4 regions of the Paraliobacillus sp. X-1268 genome follow, and region 1 is predicted to be linked to each of the others. Evidence: riboswitches for the same ligand, from Rfam matches in the RefSeq annotation. Region 1 holds a riboswitch; each other region holds the start of a gene.
What was found. A riboswitch is a leader RNA that binds a small molecule or an ion and turns the genes downstream of it on or off. The one in region 1 is predicted to bind cyclic di-GMP.
Positions count from the first base shown of each region.

Region 2: linked by a shared signal. The riboswitch ahead of D2K62_RS07835 (DUF5667 domain-containing protein) and the one ahead of D2K62_RS01145 (HD-GYP domain-containing protein) in region 1 are both predicted to bind cyclic di-GMP.
Region 3: linked by a shared signal. The riboswitch ahead of D2K62_RS07770 (putative bifunctional diguanylate cyclase/phosphodiesterase) and the one ahead of D2K62_RS01145 (HD-GYP domain-containing protein) in region 1 are both predicted to bind cyclic di-GMP.
Region 4: linked by a shared signal. The riboswitch ahead of D2K62_RS09095 (competence type IV pilus major pilin ComGC) and the one ahead of D2K62_RS01145 (HD-GYP domain-containing protein) in region 1 are both predicted to bind cyclic di-GMP.

Region 1 covers NZ_QJSK01000001.1:207,667-211,885, forward strand. Annotated here, with positions in the region: gene D2K62_RS01135 (DUF975 family protein) at 1-194, opposite strand, end outside; gene D2K62_RS01140 (YpzI family protein) at 387-524, opposite strand; gene D2K62_RS01145 (HD-GYP domain-containing protein) at 584-1,567, opposite strand; cyclic di-GMP riboswitch class I at 1,699-1,795, opposite strand; gene D2K62_RS19350 (hypothetical protein) at 2,015-2,374, shown strand; gene D2K62_RS01155 (alpha/beta hydrolase) at 2,658-3,440, opposite strand; gene D2K62_RS01160 (LURP-one-related/scramblase family protein) at 3,465-3,962, opposite strand; gene D2K62_RS19000 (GNAT family N-acetyltransferase) at 4,061-4,219, opposite strand, start outside.
Region 2 covers NZ_QJSK01000004.1:36,985-41,203, forward strand. Annotated here, with positions in the region: gene D2K62_RS07830 (sigma factor) at 1-700, opposite strand, end outside; gene D2K62_RS07835 (DUF5667 domain-containing protein) at 879-2,261, opposite strand; cyclic di-GMP riboswitch class I at 2,318-2,405, opposite strand; gene D2K62_RS07840 (PilZ domain-containing protein) at 2,599-2,973, opposite strand; gene D2K62_RS07845 (aspartate/glutamate racemase family protein) at 3,443-4,138, opposite strand.
Region 3 covers NZ_QJSK01000004.1:18,323-22,541, reverse strand. Annotated here, with positions in the region: gene D2K62_RS07780 (SCO7613 C-terminal domain-containing membrane protein) at 1-940, shown strand, start outside; gene D2K62_RS07775 (iron-sulfur cluster assembly accessory protein) at 1,019-1,324, opposite strand; cyclic di-GMP riboswitch class I at 1,516-1,597, shown strand; gene D2K62_RS07770 (putative bifunctional diguanylate cyclase/phosphodiesterase) at 1,689-3,953, shown strand; gene D2K62_RS07765 (hypothetical protein) at 4,140-4,219, shown strand, end outside.
Region 4 covers NZ_QJSK01000005.1:111,264-115,482, forward strand. Annotated here, with positions in the region: gene D2K62_RS09085 (type IV pilus twitching motility protein PilT) at 1-688, shown strand, start outside; gene D2K62_RS09090 (type II secretion system F family protein) at 722-1,924, shown strand; cyclic di-GMP riboswitch class II at 1,978-2,058, shown strand; gene D2K62_RS09095 (competence type IV pilus major pilin ComGC) at 2,113-2,454, shown strand; gene D2K62_RS09100 (prepilin peptidase) at 2,536-3,291, shown strand; gene pilM (type IV pilus biogenesis protein PilM) at 3,305-4,219, shown strand, end outside.

The DNA.
Region 1 (4,219 bases):
GGTCCTATTAGTAATGACTGTATTGAGTCTAAACTTGATACTGCTAATGGATCCATTCTAATACTTACAGACCCCTGAATAGGCACTGTTCCAAGTAAAAGCTTGATAAAATAAGTTAGAAGAACCATTCCGATAATCTTCAACCAATTATTACTAAGTATTGTCATCGCTTCTTTAAAAACGTTTTGAATCATAAAACTCTCCTTCAACAAAAAAATTAGTATTAACTTTTGTAATCTCTTACCACAAAGTTATATTTATTTTAACATAAATATCCAATCAATTTAGATTCCTCTTTTAATTTTTTTATTTTTCATATAATAAAGAACACTTTTCTAAAAAAAGAAAAGTGTTCTTCAAAATCTATTTTTTGATACTATGCTGCCTTATTTCCCATCGTTCAATTTTCTGCCTTCTTCAGGGCTAGACATTTTAGTTGCTCCTGCTTTACTTAGATCTTGATCTCGATCAGATTCAACACGTCCACTTTCTCTTAATTTCTTTTCTTGACGGTCTTTTCCCACTTTAAACACCTCCTAATGCTAACATGGATCGTTTAAAGTGAAATTATTCGGAGAGTAATCTATACTGCTGATTCAAATGGTTTTATCATAAACGTAGGATTATCAATTAGATCAATCACTTTTTCAGTCGCAAGTATTTTTATCATTGGTCGATGAAAATGTTTGTTTATTTCAGTAACAATTGCTGGTTGATTATGATTGATCAGTACTTTCGTTCCTGGTGGGTAAGTAGAAATGGATTGACTAAAAGCTGTAACAATTTTGTGCGAATACAAACGATCTGACATAGCCATAATTGCTTCCATAGCATCATGTGGTGGAAGCTTTTTTTTTACAATTAAATTATCATAGCGGTTTGCAACAGCGCAAATTTGAGCAATTTCTAGAAAATCATTATCCTTTATTTGACGTGGAAAACCCTTTCCGTCTAATGTTTCATGATGCTGATAGGCAATATGAGCTGATACAATACTAAACTGACTAATTGTTCGCAATAATTGGAACCCTGAATCAGGATGTTTCTGTTCATCTGTATCAATTGCTTTACCTATATCATGTAATAAGGAACCAATTGCTAGATCCCTAAGTTTTAAGTCATTATAGCCCATTTCTTTGGCAGTCAATAAAGCCAGAATTGTGACATTAACTGCATGTGCATAAGGCTGTAATTCCTTTGTCATTGTTCCCGATGGAATAAGTATAAGTGTTGGTCTATGCTTTACTTCTTTAAGCAATATGCCTGCTACTTGCTGAATAGGTTTTAATTCCGGCGTGCTTTTTTGCGTCACATGTTCATAAAAGGTTTTAACTGCTTGAATGGCGTCTGTCCATGTTGGCATATCGAGCATATCTTCAATTGTAATTCCTTTAGAAACCTCATCCTCTATAAAAAGAAAATTAATGCCCATGTTTTCTAGTCTAGATTGTATTTTAGGATCGATCGTTCTACCAGTTGCAAGTAAAACACGTTTGCTCGAATCATATATTGGCTTGGCAAGTACCATACTTTTGTTGTCATAGTCTGAGATACTGATTAGTCTCATGTTTACACCTCTTTTTATAATCTATAAATACTAATTAACATAGTTCTACTCATAACTATTAGTAGTTCGATAAAAGAGTATAAAAAAAGCTATCACAAATCAATGTATAGCCAAAATAACTGTAAATGTAATTTGGTGGTCTGGCGATCAATAGTAATGAAGATAAATCCATACCTTAGACCCATGACTTTGCGTCCTATTCTTTCAAATAGTTTGCCTTTTTCGTGATATTCTATTTAGTAACACCTTTTATTAGTACTTTAGTATTGTTTTAAGAATAGCTTATTTTTAATTATAATTCAACATATTTCGACCGAAAAGGCTATTGTATATTTTTAAGCTAAAGAACGCAGTTAAATTACACTACGGTTTAATTCTTTTCGGTATAGATTACATTTAACGTCACAAAATAAGAAAAATACTATTGCTACTATAGGAGGGCTCTTCATGGACTATCAAACGTACTGGGAGAATATATATGATAAGAACGAAGCGTTAAATGAACTTTTCCGTTCGTATTGGCATGCCTATTCAAGCTTTGGAACATGGCAATTCTGGATAGTTGTTCTTTTCTTTTTATCACCCTTGGTTCTTCTTTATTTTAAAGTGGATCGCAAACGAATTTTTGAAGTTTTTTTCTTTGGTTATACAGTACATATGCTCTGGACATACGCAGAAATTATATTATCGCGTCACGGTTTTTTCGTTCACACCTATTTTCTTACACCGTTTATCCCCTATGCACAGCATGACTGCTTCCGCACTACCAGTAGCTTTTTTACTTATATACCAGTATTGTACGAATAATAAGAAGAGTTTTTATTTATACATCTTACTATTAAGTATTCTTTTTGCGTTTGGATTAGCAATTATTGAAGATAAGGTAGGATTATTAAAATTTGATAAAGGAATGAATTCATTTTATCTGTTACTTGTTGATTTGGTTATAGCGATTAGTGCTTATTGGATGACGAAAATAGTGAGAAAACTAGGGAGTAGACATAAATAACGTCACTCCCTAGAAAACTCAGATTAACATTTATATTAAAATATACAGAAATTCAGATTATGTTTACTTTTTACTTGTGTTTTAAAATCCCCTTTTTCTTAGCCACATTTCACAAACAGATGTCCACCAGCTGACATCTTTCAGATCATTCGCAAGTCCAAGTCCATGTCGGCCACTTTCAAAAACATGCAACGCATAAGGAACTTTTTTTCTACTTAAAGCACTAGCAAACTGTAGACTGTTCTCTACTGGAACGGCGCCATCATCTACTGTATGCCATAAAAAAGCAGGTGGTGTGTCAATTGTAACATGGTATTCCAAAGACATAAGTTCCACTAAAGAAGAATTAGGTTGTTCGCCAAGTAAAGCCTGCTTACTGCCTTCATGCGTAAATTCACCCATCGAAATAACAGGGTAACATAGTACCATTAGATTAGGACGACTGCTTTGATGTTCAATGGCATCAGTCGCCTCAGGATTACCCTCATCGTAATGAATACCAGCGGAAGCTGCCAAATGCCCGCCTGCAGAAAAACCTAATATACCGACTCGATCTGGGTCTATATTCCATTCGCTAGCATGATGTCTAACAGTGCGAATAGCTCGTTTAGCGTCATTTAACGGAGTCGGTTGTTGATGAGGAGCTATTCTGTAATGTAATACTACTGCTGCTATTCCAATTTCATTGAGCCATTCTGCAATAGGTGTTCCCTCGTGTTCTGCACGATGTGTATACCCACCACCTGGGCATACAATTATAACTGGTGTTGGATTCTGTTGTTTTAATAAATATGGTGTCAAGCTAGGGACCGTTTCATCTATTGTATGTAACTGTTTATCTACATTATATAGTGCTAACAGCATCTTCTTCTGCCCCCTCTGTTGTAATTAATTACCCGCATTTGTTGCTACGGTGCTTTCTTCTTGTTTGACAAAGTCAATCGCTATAACTAATGAAATAATTATATGTTCTAGTGATTCGTCGTTAACGTTTACCTCATAGGTGTCGCCCCATGATAACCATTTTTCGGTAACTTGGCCTACTATTTCGCCATTGCTCACTATATCAAATTTTTTGTCCCACCAGTCACCACGTACTGAAATATCTTGCCCTTCAATTTGATAGCGTGATTTTAAAAAAGAAAATTCCTTTTTAATAGTAACAACATCTTTTCCATCAACCTGAACGAAAAATTTCGGCATTAGACTAAATACCTTCTTTGTTATTGTACCAATTTCATTTTCAGAGGTATCTTTGATAGTAAAAGTTTTTGGAATGGAAAGGAAACTTCCTTTTATCACATACTTATCTTGTTCAAATTCGTCCTTAACAGTGAAATTACCACCCAAACTAAAAACTTTTTGCTTAATATATAGTTTTTTCATATAAGCCTCGCTTTCTTTTTAAAGTAATTTGGTGTTCATTAGTTACCTTTTCGACAAATGTGGCAAAATTCCTGGTTTCTTATAAAATTCATTAAAATCTAATCTTGATATATTTTTTGTGCTTCATATTTAAAATCACGATACTTATAGTTTTGTTTTAAGTACATTTCTTTAGGCGTATCTTCACCGTCAGCCACTAATATGACAGTCTTATCAGGGAATGTCTTCATTACAAATTCTTGTAATCTGCTGCCTAT
Region 2 (4,219 bases), on a different contig from region 1:
CTTGTATATAGGCAGATAGTTGTCGCCATTCTGGATGCAGTCGTACAACAACCAAAGCCACGATATACTTCCTATGTCTCTCAACCGTTTTTAATCGATGACCAGACACTTCTATAAATCTAGTAACAGGAAAACGTTTCTTTTTTAAAAAGAAATCTACTAACTCTGGATTTTGAATAAAATCATTCGCAATTGTAATCAAGTTTGCTTTCGTTTTCCGATGTGTAGGGGAACATGCTTCCAATTCTTCAAATTCAATGTTGAATTGTTTTAAGATTTCGCTTAATTCCAGAATTTCTTCCACTAATTCTCTTTGTTGAAGATGTTGGTGATACGTATCCATAGAATGATCAACATCATAAACAGTTACTGAATCCTCACTATTAATTGATTCTACTTCTAATGGTATATGTTTTAGCTTAGTTTCTCGACGAAAGTAGTCTATTAACTCTCGTTTAATAAGTAAATATACATAATTTAGAAAGCTTTTATTAGCGCAACTATCATATGTGTCAATTGCGCGATCAAATGCTAGTAATCCTAGACTAGACTCTTCATCACTCCACGTGATAAATCTTTTACAAACATGTCCAACTGTATTGATAATATAGGGTTTATGATGATTAATTAATTTCTCTCTAGCAATGTCATCACCATTTGATGCAGCTTTTATATAGTGATTCACTTCAGTTTCATGCACCCTATTCACCCCTCAATCATCAGTCATTTGAACTCTAAGCATACGATTTTTTTATGTATAGGTAAATAACCAAAACTTGTCTATTCATATATTTGAATCTATCATCTAAATCTTCTTACTTATAAGAACAATATAATAGACTTAAGGAGCCCTAAAATAGGGCTCCTTCATTTTACCTTTAGTCTTCTTTGTTTTGTTTTCCTTTTGCTGCCTCTTTAGCTTTATCAGCTTGTTCTTTCTTCTCTTCTTTCAATTTCTCTTTCGCTTCTTTTGCCTCTTCTCTCGCTTGCTCTGCTGCTTCTTTTGCGGCTTCTCTCGCTTGTTCTGCTGCTTCTTTTTCTAATACTTTTAGTCTTTCTTTCTCTTTTTTAGCTTCTTCTTTTGCTTGTTGTTTCGCTTCTTTCTCTAACTCTTTTAATCTTGCTTTTTCTTCTTTAGCTGCCTGTTTCTCAGCCTCTGCAACTTCAGTAGCTACTTTGGACAATTCGTTTGTTTCTTCTTTTCTTTCGTTTTCTACCTCATCTTCAACCACTTCTTCTGTGTTCTCTGATGTTGTTTCCTCTATTAATTCATTTTCAGTCTCTTCTATCGTTTCAACTATCGTGTCGTTTGCCTCATCTTGTGTTGTTTCATCAGAAACTACTTCTATTTCTGTTTCATCCACAACCGCTTTATCTTCAACCGTCAATTCATCATATGTGACGTTAAAATCTAGTTTCTTTATATCAAGGTTTGCTAATGAAGTAGATAGTTTCGAGATTGCCTCTTCATCACCAGACGCATTCGCTTCTTCTAGCAATTGCTCCATTTCTTTTTCTTTTTTAGCCATTACCTTTTTCATGATTTGAGAAGGGTGGATATTCAACTCTTTCGCTATTTCACCAAATCCTTTACCTTCTTGTAATAAAGCAATAATTTCTTCCTCTGTTTTACCGCTCTCTTCTGCTAAAGTGACCACTTTAACAATTTGACCAAACCCAAGCTCTTGAGCACGTAATTCCGCAACCTTTTCGGGATCAAGGTCTTTTACAACATTTGCTACTAAATAAGCTTCTTGTTGCCTTTCTTCAAATTCTACTAACTTTTCTTCTTCTATAGTTTCTGTTACTTCCTCTGTTACCGTTGTGGAGTCTTCCAATTCAGTTGCTAATGTTTCTTTGATATCCTCTTCAACTTGTTCATTGGATACAACTTCTGCAACCTCTTCTTGTGCCTTTTCTAATGCAACTAAATATTCCTCAATTAATTCACTCATATATTCTTCTTGCTCTTCATCAACCATTTGTTCTGATTCTGATAAACGTTCTGCTACTATTTGAAGTAAAAGCTCCGATTCCTTTTCTGAATCAGTTGTAAGTAGTAATTGCAAATTTTCTACTGCTTTATCTAAAAAGTAAAAGAAGTTATCTGGTGTTAAACCTGTATCTTCTATTACATCCTCATTGTTCAAGTCCTCAATTTCATTTAATTGACTCGTATCAACTTCTGCATATACAGAATTGCTAGTAAATAATACGCCGACTATCAAAAAACCGGTAGCACATATGTCTTTTATTTTCAAAATAATTCTCTCCCTCACACGAATAATATAATGCCAAAAAACGTATCTATTTCACTTATCGCAACTGGCTGACATAGGCATATTTACCTTTTAGTCCCTCTAGCTTAGCGTCACCACCTTTCAATGGTTTTGCCTTTGTTTTTATTGAAATTAGGAATCTACTATTAATACGTGGAATTATTTTTATTTGAGGGGGTATTTTAAATTTTTTGTCGAAAAATATTAATTAATTAGAATTCAGGATAGCAAAAAGCCTACATCAAATGGTGTAGGCTCTAGAAACATAATTATAAATATTCGATTTCAAATAAATCAAACAATTAATTTAAGAATAAGTTTAATCAATATTACCTTTTACTTTTTTTGAATATATTTTCAATTGTTCTATTAACTCTTTTTTAGCATTTTCTTCAATCATTAGATTAACACCATAATCATTTGTAGTATGGTTTTTTTTCTTCCAAACTATTATCCCTTTAAATTTCATTTCTTGCTTATTTAATTCAAAAGATATGACTAGATGGATCGACTTGTCTGTTTCTGGTATATTCAATTTTGAAGTGAATTTGACCCCTTCTGTACTTATGTCAATTATTTTAGCTTCTCCAGCAGAAGTAGTTACGGAATTCCCATTAATGTTTTCTATTCTAAATAGTGCAGAAATTGGTTGTTCAAAAGCATAACGAAACGCTGTCTCTCTCTTATACTGCATAATCTCCATTCACCTCACGTTCTTAAGTACTTGAGCTGCTTATTTTTTTCAAAAATGGATAAAAATAGTATCATTTCCCGCAGTATCCAATCTTACACCAAAATATAATGAAAGAGGTCAATTCTATAAAATTTTTCGTAGATATTGGTGTCAGCTAAAAAAAATTGATATACAAGTATAATACAAGCAAATTATTGACACCGCAACGAAAAAACGTGATATTTAGTGTTGTTTCGACATTTTATTATTCGATTGTCGATTTTTATTAATTGAGCACTGTGTAGTTTTATTTGGATAATAATAGATCATAAGATAATTCGCCTCAATCACTCAAATTCATTCGAGTTCTAAGTACATTTTCAATTATGTTTAAAAAATTTTAGTATAGCAAAAAGCCTACATCAAAAGGTGTAGGCCCTAGAAAAATAATTATAAATAATCGATTTCAACTAAATTACTTTCTAATCGCTCATCTAAAAATTGTATCTACAATTCGGTTGACATGAATTTCTGTAGTATTAAAAACGGGGATATCCAAATCTTCTCCCTTAATAATCATGGGAAGTTCTGTACAGCCCAAAATTACTCCTTCGATACCTTCCTCTTCTTTCATCCGTTTGATTATGTTCAAATAGTTTATTTTGGTCTCATTATTCACAATCCCATTTTCCAGTTCCGCTACAATCTTACCATGGATATATTGCTGTTCAGATTCCGTTGGTACAGTGACTTTTTTATTCCGTGATGTAAATGGAGATTTAAAAAAGTCATTTTCCATTGTGTATTTCGTTCCGATTAATCCAATATTTTTCAAGCCAAACTCCAAAGTCTTATTATATGTGGCCTCAACAATACTTATCATTGGAATCGGGATTTGTTTTTGGACTTCTTCAAATACAATATGAGGTGTGTTTGCCGAGATTATCGCAAAGTCAGACCCCACGGCGTCCAACTTTTTAACAGCATCAACAAGGTAGTTCGTTAACCCATCTAGTTGCTTGTTATTAATAAATTCAAAAACTTGATACATATTGATGCTATTAATAAACATTTCAGGTAGAACTTCTTTACTTTGCATCCGTTCTTGGTATTTAGCGATGATAGACTGGTAGTAATCAACGGTAGATTCTGGACCTAATCCACCAACAATTCCAACCCTTTTCATATAAAATTCTCCTTTAATTTTTAAATTATTTCTTTTGATAATTATACCATTTAACTTTTAGAAAAGAAAAAGGAGTCAAGC
Region 3 (4,219 bases), on a different contig from region 1:
TTCATTAGGAGGGGTTTTATCCGTTCTATCTTATGTACTTCTTAATGTTTACTTTTTACACAGGAGAAAGTGGTTTGTTGGTTTAGTGATTCCTTTAACATTATCGTTAGGCATTTGGGAACAACAACGCTATTTGTATCAAGATACTCAGTTGTTTTTAATTAGTTTGGCTAGTTTTTTTATTCTATTTATTGCAGGGAAAATCTTGTTTAAGAGCCTGTACCAATGGAATGAAGAAAGTCGCTATATTGATTGGTATTCTATTGTAGCTGTATTTTATCTTGGTTATTCTTTCACTTTTCTTCAAACATTTAATAGTGTTTGGATACAGATTATTCCATATGTGTTACTAACGATATGGCTATTTGCGCAAGTGAGAAGGTTTCAATATCACATAGCGCAGAAAGCTATTGTCACATTAGGTTTGGTTAGTTTTCTGCCAACTTATTATTCTATTATAGAGGAATATCTCTCTTTTATTTCGGAACTTTTTCATACGGAATTTAGGGTTTTACCTGTTCTTGTCTTAGCAATTATTTTGAGTCTGAAGACTTGGAAAAACTATAAAAACATAATGTCACCTATTCAATCGCTCTCTTTATTGTTAGTGACCGTCATTTTAGTAATGGATGCAATTTCGAGTAATACGATATGGGATGCTTTAATTGTCGGAGTTCTTTCCTTACTATCTTTAGTGATAGGAGCTCAATTTCAAATTAAATCTTACTTTTTTATTGGGTTTGGTACACTTCTCTTTAATGTGATCTATCAGACTAAACCATATTGGGGCAATATGCCTTGGTGGGCGTATCTATTACTTGCAGGTTTCCTATTAATTGGTATAGCAAGCTATAACGAGTGGCAAAAGCAAAGAAAAGAAGAGGGAAGGCTAGTAAAGAAAGTGAAAAAACTAGTCTCGAAATTCAAGGAATGGAATTAACGTCATCAAAAATAGAAATTTTTTATTAGTGAGAAAAACACGCGTCTATCATCTGAATAATGGATAGACGCGTGTTTTTTAATGATGATGTGGCGGTAAGCCTTTAGATGAGTTACTTATAGCAAATCCTTCTTGTGGAACAAAGAAATATTGAATCCAGACGCCATCTAAAAAGTCTTCTCTAGCATCTAGTAATACATCGATATCTTTATCCGTTTTAACAATTTCATCATGTTCTGTCGGTGTATCTAACATCACGTCATAGTGCGCATGATTTCCGTGCATCTCCGTTACATATACACGAACCATTTTTCCTTCTGCACCATCACTTTCCAACCAACCTCTAAGTATTTTTGCAGCATTGCGATTCATTTTACATTGCATGTTCGACACCTCATTTCTATATCTATTATTACCGTGTTAAAGAAAAAAATAAAGTGATTTGCATAAACCAACTATTTAATACAGTGAATTTTATGGGAAATATTTTGTTTGAAGTCAAATTATAGTTATAAAGTACCGCATAGGCTGCTTATTTATGATACAATCGAACTATATTATAAAAATGAACTTCTGCATTGAAAAGGCAAACTTATTGAAAAATAAGGACGCAAAGTAACAGGCCTAAGGGAAAACTATGGTGGCTGTGTTACCAAATGGGCAACGATAACTGGTAATTCTAAGGTTATTTCCATTGGGAATAGCCTTTTTATGTATGTTGTGACTATCTGGATCGGGGTGAAGTGCGATGTTTTCCTCTAAACGAAAAGCGATTTTATCCGCTTTTAGTATAGCTTTTAGTTATTATATTGTCTTGTTACTTTTACAGGATCATGATTGGCTACGTTCTTTTCTTACTATTAGTCTACAAGCTATACTCGGAATTATTGCTTTATTTTGGTTAAACAAAGCATATCGTATTACTACTGATAAACAAAGGTATTTTTGGCTGATTTTAAGTATCGGTCTATTTTTTCATACAGTTTCTAGTATTAATTGGTTGGTAGCTTTCCTAACACTGGATTCTATGAAGTATCCTGAAGCATCTTTTTTATTATGGTTACTAGCTTATATTTGTTTTCTAATTGGGTTACTTTATAAAATTAGGGTTATTAAAACAACTATTTCTACTACTCCCTATTTATTTACCGTAGTGGTTTTTATGACTTTTACAACTTCAGTCAGTGCGTATTATTTAATGAGTCCAATTCTAGTTGCTCAAGGAGAAGAGATATTTGGCACGGTGGTCACCTTACTTTACCTAATTTGCAGTATTAGTATTTTGTTTGCGATTTCAAATTTATATTTCCTATCACATAATTCTAAAGAAAAGGAGATCATGATCTTTATAATTGCTGGCTTCTTTTTTCAAGTAGTTGCTGATATATACTATACGTATTTAAATGTAATGGGAGGATATCAGATTGGAAGTCTTGTGGATGTTGTTTGGTTTTTCGCTTTATTAATGATTGGTGTCTCAGGGAAATTCGTGCATTCAAATACAACAGAGTTAGATTGGAAAGTCATTAATTACTTTAACAACAGAGAAAATGCCTTACCTTATATTAGTGCGATTACATTATTAATCCTCGTAACACAAAGTTATAATTGGGAACTTAATGCGTTAAGTATAGGATTAAGTGTTACCTTTTTCATGATTATTGGTCGCCAACTAGTAGTTATGCGAAAAAACAGTAAGTTAGTAAGTGAGTATAGAAACTTAGCTTATCATGATACATTAACAGGTTTGAAAAATAGAGCTTCCTTTATTGAAGATCTAGGAACGATGATGGAAAAGGCTAAAGAATCTAATAAACCGTTGGCGTTATTGTTAATGGATTTAGATCGCTTTAAGAGTATTAATGATACATTAGGACACCAAATTGGAGATCGTGTCTTACAAATAGCCTCAGACAGATTAAGAAAAGTATTAAGCAGTACGGCAGATGTTTATCGAGTTGGGGGAGACGAGTTTGTTGTTATTTTGCCAGGTCAGAATCAAAAGGATTGTAGCCATATTGCCGATAACTTGTTGTGTGTTTTTAACAAACCTTTTTTAATTGATTATCATGAAATTCCCATTGCACCCAGCATTGGAATTAGTATGTATCCAACCGATGGGTTAGACGGACTTAAATTATTTAAACATGCAGATGCAGCAATGTATGTTGCGAAGAGTAAGGGAAATAAATATCACTTTTTTAATCCAGAACTAAATGCACATATTACGCGCAAAATGACAATTGAGATTGAGTTAAAAAAAGCAATTGAATTAAATCAATTATCACTTTTGTATCAACCAAAAGTAAATATCCAATCAGGTGCGATAATTGGAATGGAAGCATTGTTAAGATGGAATCATCCAGTATTAGGTCAAGTCTCACCTGCTGAATTTATTCCCATAGCAGAGGAAACGGGACAAATATTTTCGATTGGTGAATGGGTCATGCGTAGAGCTTGTCAGCAGAATATAGATTGGCAAAAGAAAGGTTTTCAACCGTTATGTGTTTCCGTAAATATTTCTGTCCAACAGTTTGAACAAGAAAGCTTTGTTACGATAGTACGTGATGTTTTAATTGAAACAGGTCTTCCAGCAAACTATTTAGAATTGGAAATAACAGAAAGTATTATGCATAATATTGAATCGTCCATTGAGGTTTTAAACGGTTTAAAAGAACTTGGAATTGAAACTGCTATTGATGATTTTGGTACAGGTTATTCGTCATTACATATCCTAAAAGAGTTACCTATTAACACAATTAAAATAGATAAGTCCTTTATCGAGCATATAGAAAATGCAAAGGATCTTTCTATTGTAAAAACAATTATAGATATTGGAATAAACTTAAATTTAAATATAATTGCTGAGGGAATAGAAACACACCAGCAAGCTAAAGCTCTCTTAGAGTTACAATGTGGATATGGACAAGGTTATTTATATGCGAAACCGTCAGATGTTAATGCATTTGAAGAGATTCTTTTAAGTTCTTTTGCAACAGAAACCGTAGATTGAAAAATGCTAGTTAATGAAAGTAATCGTCACAGTCAATGATTGTGTCGGTTGCTTTTTTATTTTCTAGTCGTTTCAATCGGTAACATTTGTCCATTCTTGTACTATTCGTGATAAGAACCCGCTCACATTATAGATAATCGTATATATATATGGTGTAAGATAACTTAGCCAAAAGGGGGGAGAACATTGACAGATGGGGATATCCAAAACCAGTTGAATCAAATATCAAGTGACTTGATTCAAGTACATGTCTCTGATCTTTTTAA
Region 4 (4,219 bases), on a different contig from region 1:
AGAAATAGCAGGGTTACCACAAGGGTTAGTATTGGTAACAGGTCCAACTGGAAGTGGAAAAAGTACTTCTTTAGCAGCAATGATTGATTATATGAACAAAACAATGAACCGACATATTATTACGTTAGAGGATCCAATCGAATATCTGTATCAGCATAACAAATGCATTATCGATCAAAGAGAAGTAGGTTTCGATACGAGTAGTTTTCAAAAAGGGTTACGTGCGTGTTTGCGTCAAGATCCAGATGTGATACTAGTTGGTGAGATGCGCGACTTAGAAACAATTTCTACAGCAATAACTGCTGCAGAAACGGGACATTTAGTTCTAGGAACACTGCACACAACTGATGCGTCCTCAACGATGGATCGAATTATTGATGTTTTTCCTGCCCACCAAAAGAGTCAAATAAGAATTCAACTTGCTAATGTGTTAGAGGCCATTGTATCGCAGCGCTTGTTTCCTTTGGCAAAAGGATTTGGACGAGCAGCAGCAACTGAAATTTTAATTAACACACCTGCAGTAAAAAACTTAATTCGATCAGAAAAAATGCATCAGATTCCTAACACCATGCAAACGTCTAAAGAGTATGGTATGCATACCATGACGATGGATATAAAACGGATGATACAACAAGGAATTATAACGCAAAAACATGCATCTCCGTATTTAAAAGATATGACTTTTTAGTTCAAGTTATGATGGGGGAAGAGGTGGAATTTTATGAACTATTATGCGTATAAAGCGAAATCTGTCGATGGCAAGATAAAAAAAGGGAAAATTAGTAGCGAGAATGAAAAAGAAGCGATCAAACAATTAAAGTCTCAAGGACTAATTTTATTTGAGATAAATGAATTGAACTCATTTTTATACAAAGATATTTATATAGGTAATCCAATAAAGAATAAGGATTTTGTTATTTTTCTCCGTCAATTTTCGACGTTAATAGATGCCGGTATAACATTAGTAGAAACAACTTCTATTCTAGAAGATCAAACACAAAGTAAACCACTAAAAAAAGCACTACAACAAATTCAAAACGATCTAGAAGAAGGAATTGGCCTATCTGATGCATTAGCAGAATTTCCTCGTCTTTTCCCTGAATTATTAATCAGTATGATCCATGCTGGAGAAATTAGTGGTAATTTAGATGAAATCCTTGATAGAATGGCTACTTATTATGAGAAACAATACCAGTTAAAACAAAAGATCATAACTGCATTAACCTATCCTGTTGTGGTTGGTATTGTTGCCGTATTTATCACTATTTTTTTACTTGCATTTATTGTACCGATTTTCACGGACATGTTCCTATCTTTTGACCAAGAAATACCACCATATACAGCAGCGATATTAAATATTAGCGATATGGTTCAGTCTTATTGGTGGATTATGATGATACTAATATTAGTATTAGGTGTGACGATTAGATTATTAAATCGACGCCCAAACATTTCTTATTTATTTGATGTCATAAAACTTCGAATTCCAATATTCGGTATGTTTATTCAAAAATCTTTACTCGCTAGAATGACGCAAACATTAAGTTCTTTGTTAAATAGTTCTGTACCAATCTTACAAGCTGTTACGATAACGGAACGGGTTATAGATAATAAAGTAATTAAACAAGTTTTGCGTGAAAGTAGAGATTCCCTTGAAAAGGGAGAGTCACTAGCCACGCCTATGGAAAAACATTGGGTTTTCCCTAAATTAATTACACAAATGATTGTTGTAGGCGAACGAACAGGTTCAATTGATGCGATGTTGAAAAAAGTTTCTGACTTTTATGAACAAGAATTAGATGAATCATCGGAAAAGTTAAAGTCATTAATTGAACCGATAATGATTCTGTTTTTAGCTGTAATCGTAGGCGCAATTGTTTTAGCGATCGTTATACCTATGTTTAGCTTGTTTGAAAATATCTAAAAGTGTAGACAGGTTATAAAAATGTAGTATAATAGAACTATTAGTATAAAACGAATAGTAGAAGCAATGAAGGTTTATCTGTATCTGGGCACTTGGATAAATTTGAGCTAGTAGTGCAACCGACTGACACCATCTTTATGCTGTGAGTCTTTTTTTATAAGAGAAATTAAATGAGGAGGAATAATAAAATGTTAACTAGAATGAGGAAAATGTTACGCAATGAGAAAGGTTTTACATTAGTAGAGCTTTTAGCAGTTATTGTTATTTTAGGTATTATTGTAGCAATTGCTGTTCCTGCAATTGGGAATATAACTGAAGATGCTAGAAGTAATGCTGCTGAGGCACAAGAGGAACTAATCCTTGATGCTGCAAGACTAGCAGATGTAGAGGGTAATTTTACGAGTAGCAGTACTACAGTACAGGATTTGATTGATGATGGCTATTTAGAAGATGGAGATTATGTCAAAACAAGAGTGATATATAAAGATGGTGGGACATACAGTTTTACTAAACCAACTACAACACCATAATCAGGTTAATGAAAATTAATTTTCAATATAAAAGATCCCTTCCCAAAGGGGTCTTTTATACATAATTAGGAGATAAAAAATATGGAAGTCTATTATATCGTTATCTTTTTTATTTTTGGAAGTGTATTTGGTTCATTCTATAATGTTGTTGGTTTGCGTGTACCGAATAATAATTTCTTAGAATCTGAACGTTCTTATTGCCCTCGTTGTGATAAAACATTGCATTGGTATGAGCTGATTCCGATATTTTCTTATCTGTTTCAAACTGGTAAATGCAGAAACTGTAAAGAAAAGATTTCCCCTCTTTATCCTACAATAGAATTATCTACAGCTTTCCTTTTCAGTTTTAGCTATTATTTTTTTGGGTTTCAATTAGAGCTAGTAATGGCACTAATACTCACTTCTTTATGTGTGATTATCGTTGTTTCTGACATCACTTATATGCTAATACCTAACAAAGTTTTATTGTTTTTCCTACCGTTTTTAATTATTTTACGCTTTATTGATCCGTTAGAACCGTGGTGGTCTTCAATTGCTGGTGCAGCAGTCGGATTTATATTATTAACGCTGATCATTCTTGTTAGTAAAGGTGGTATGGGTGCGGGTGATATGAAGTTATTCACTATACTAGGAATTGTGTTAGGATATAAAGGAATTCTACTAACTTTTTTTCTAGCAACTATTTTCGGGACAATTATCACATTGCTATTACTGGCTACTAGAAGAATCAATCGTAAAAGTCCGGTGCCATTTGGACCCTCTATTTGCATCGCTGCGTTAACTACTTATTTTTTTGGTAGTCAAATAATCAATTGGTACATTACATTATTTTTTTAAAGGATGAACACAAATGAGTTTATTTAACAAAGATAGAATAAACATCGCTATAAATGATACGATGATTCGATATCTTGTTTCCACTAAAAAAAACGTTACAGCTAATAAAGACTATGGGGAAATACCATTGGAACATGGCATTGTTGAGGATGGGAAAATCATAGATCAACAAAGGTTAACAACTATCATTAAAAATGTTGTTAAAGATAAAAAATGGAGGAATAAGCACCTCGCATTTTGCGTTCCAGATGCTTTTGTTACGATGAGAGAAGAATCAGTACCTAAACAATTAACTAAAGATGAAGTGAAAAAATATATTGAATTAGAATTAGAAGGTAGTATTCGACTGCCTTTTCAAAATCCAGTTATAGATTTTGAGGTTATTGCAGAAGAAGAACAAACCAATAAAATTCTTTTATTTGCATATCCAAAAGAACGGTTAAATGCTTACTTAGAAGTGTTTGAACGAGCAAATGTAAAACTGATGGTAGCTGACTTGTCTTTTCTATCGGTATATCGGACTTATTATAATTTGGATCTTGCTAACAAAGAAGAGCATTTACTTATGATTCAGTGGTCTAAAACGGACTTAGTGCTCACCGTCTTTCATGATCAAAAACCAATCTTCAATCGCCATATTCATTTGAATAGTAATGATATGATTTTTACTAATAATCTAGTTGAAGATTCGATGCATTCAATTGAAGATATGTGGAGAGAGCTGATTGATGATCAGTTAATAACGATAGAACGTTTTATGGATTTCTATCAATATTCTATTATGTCAGGTGAGGCCCAAGTTTCTCATTTATTATTAATCGGTGATTTTCCAGCGCAGTCGTTAATAAATGAATCACTGGCATCTCGTTTCAATTTGCCAATTAAAACTATAGCATTTCCTAGTGACTTACCACCAGAATATGCTACT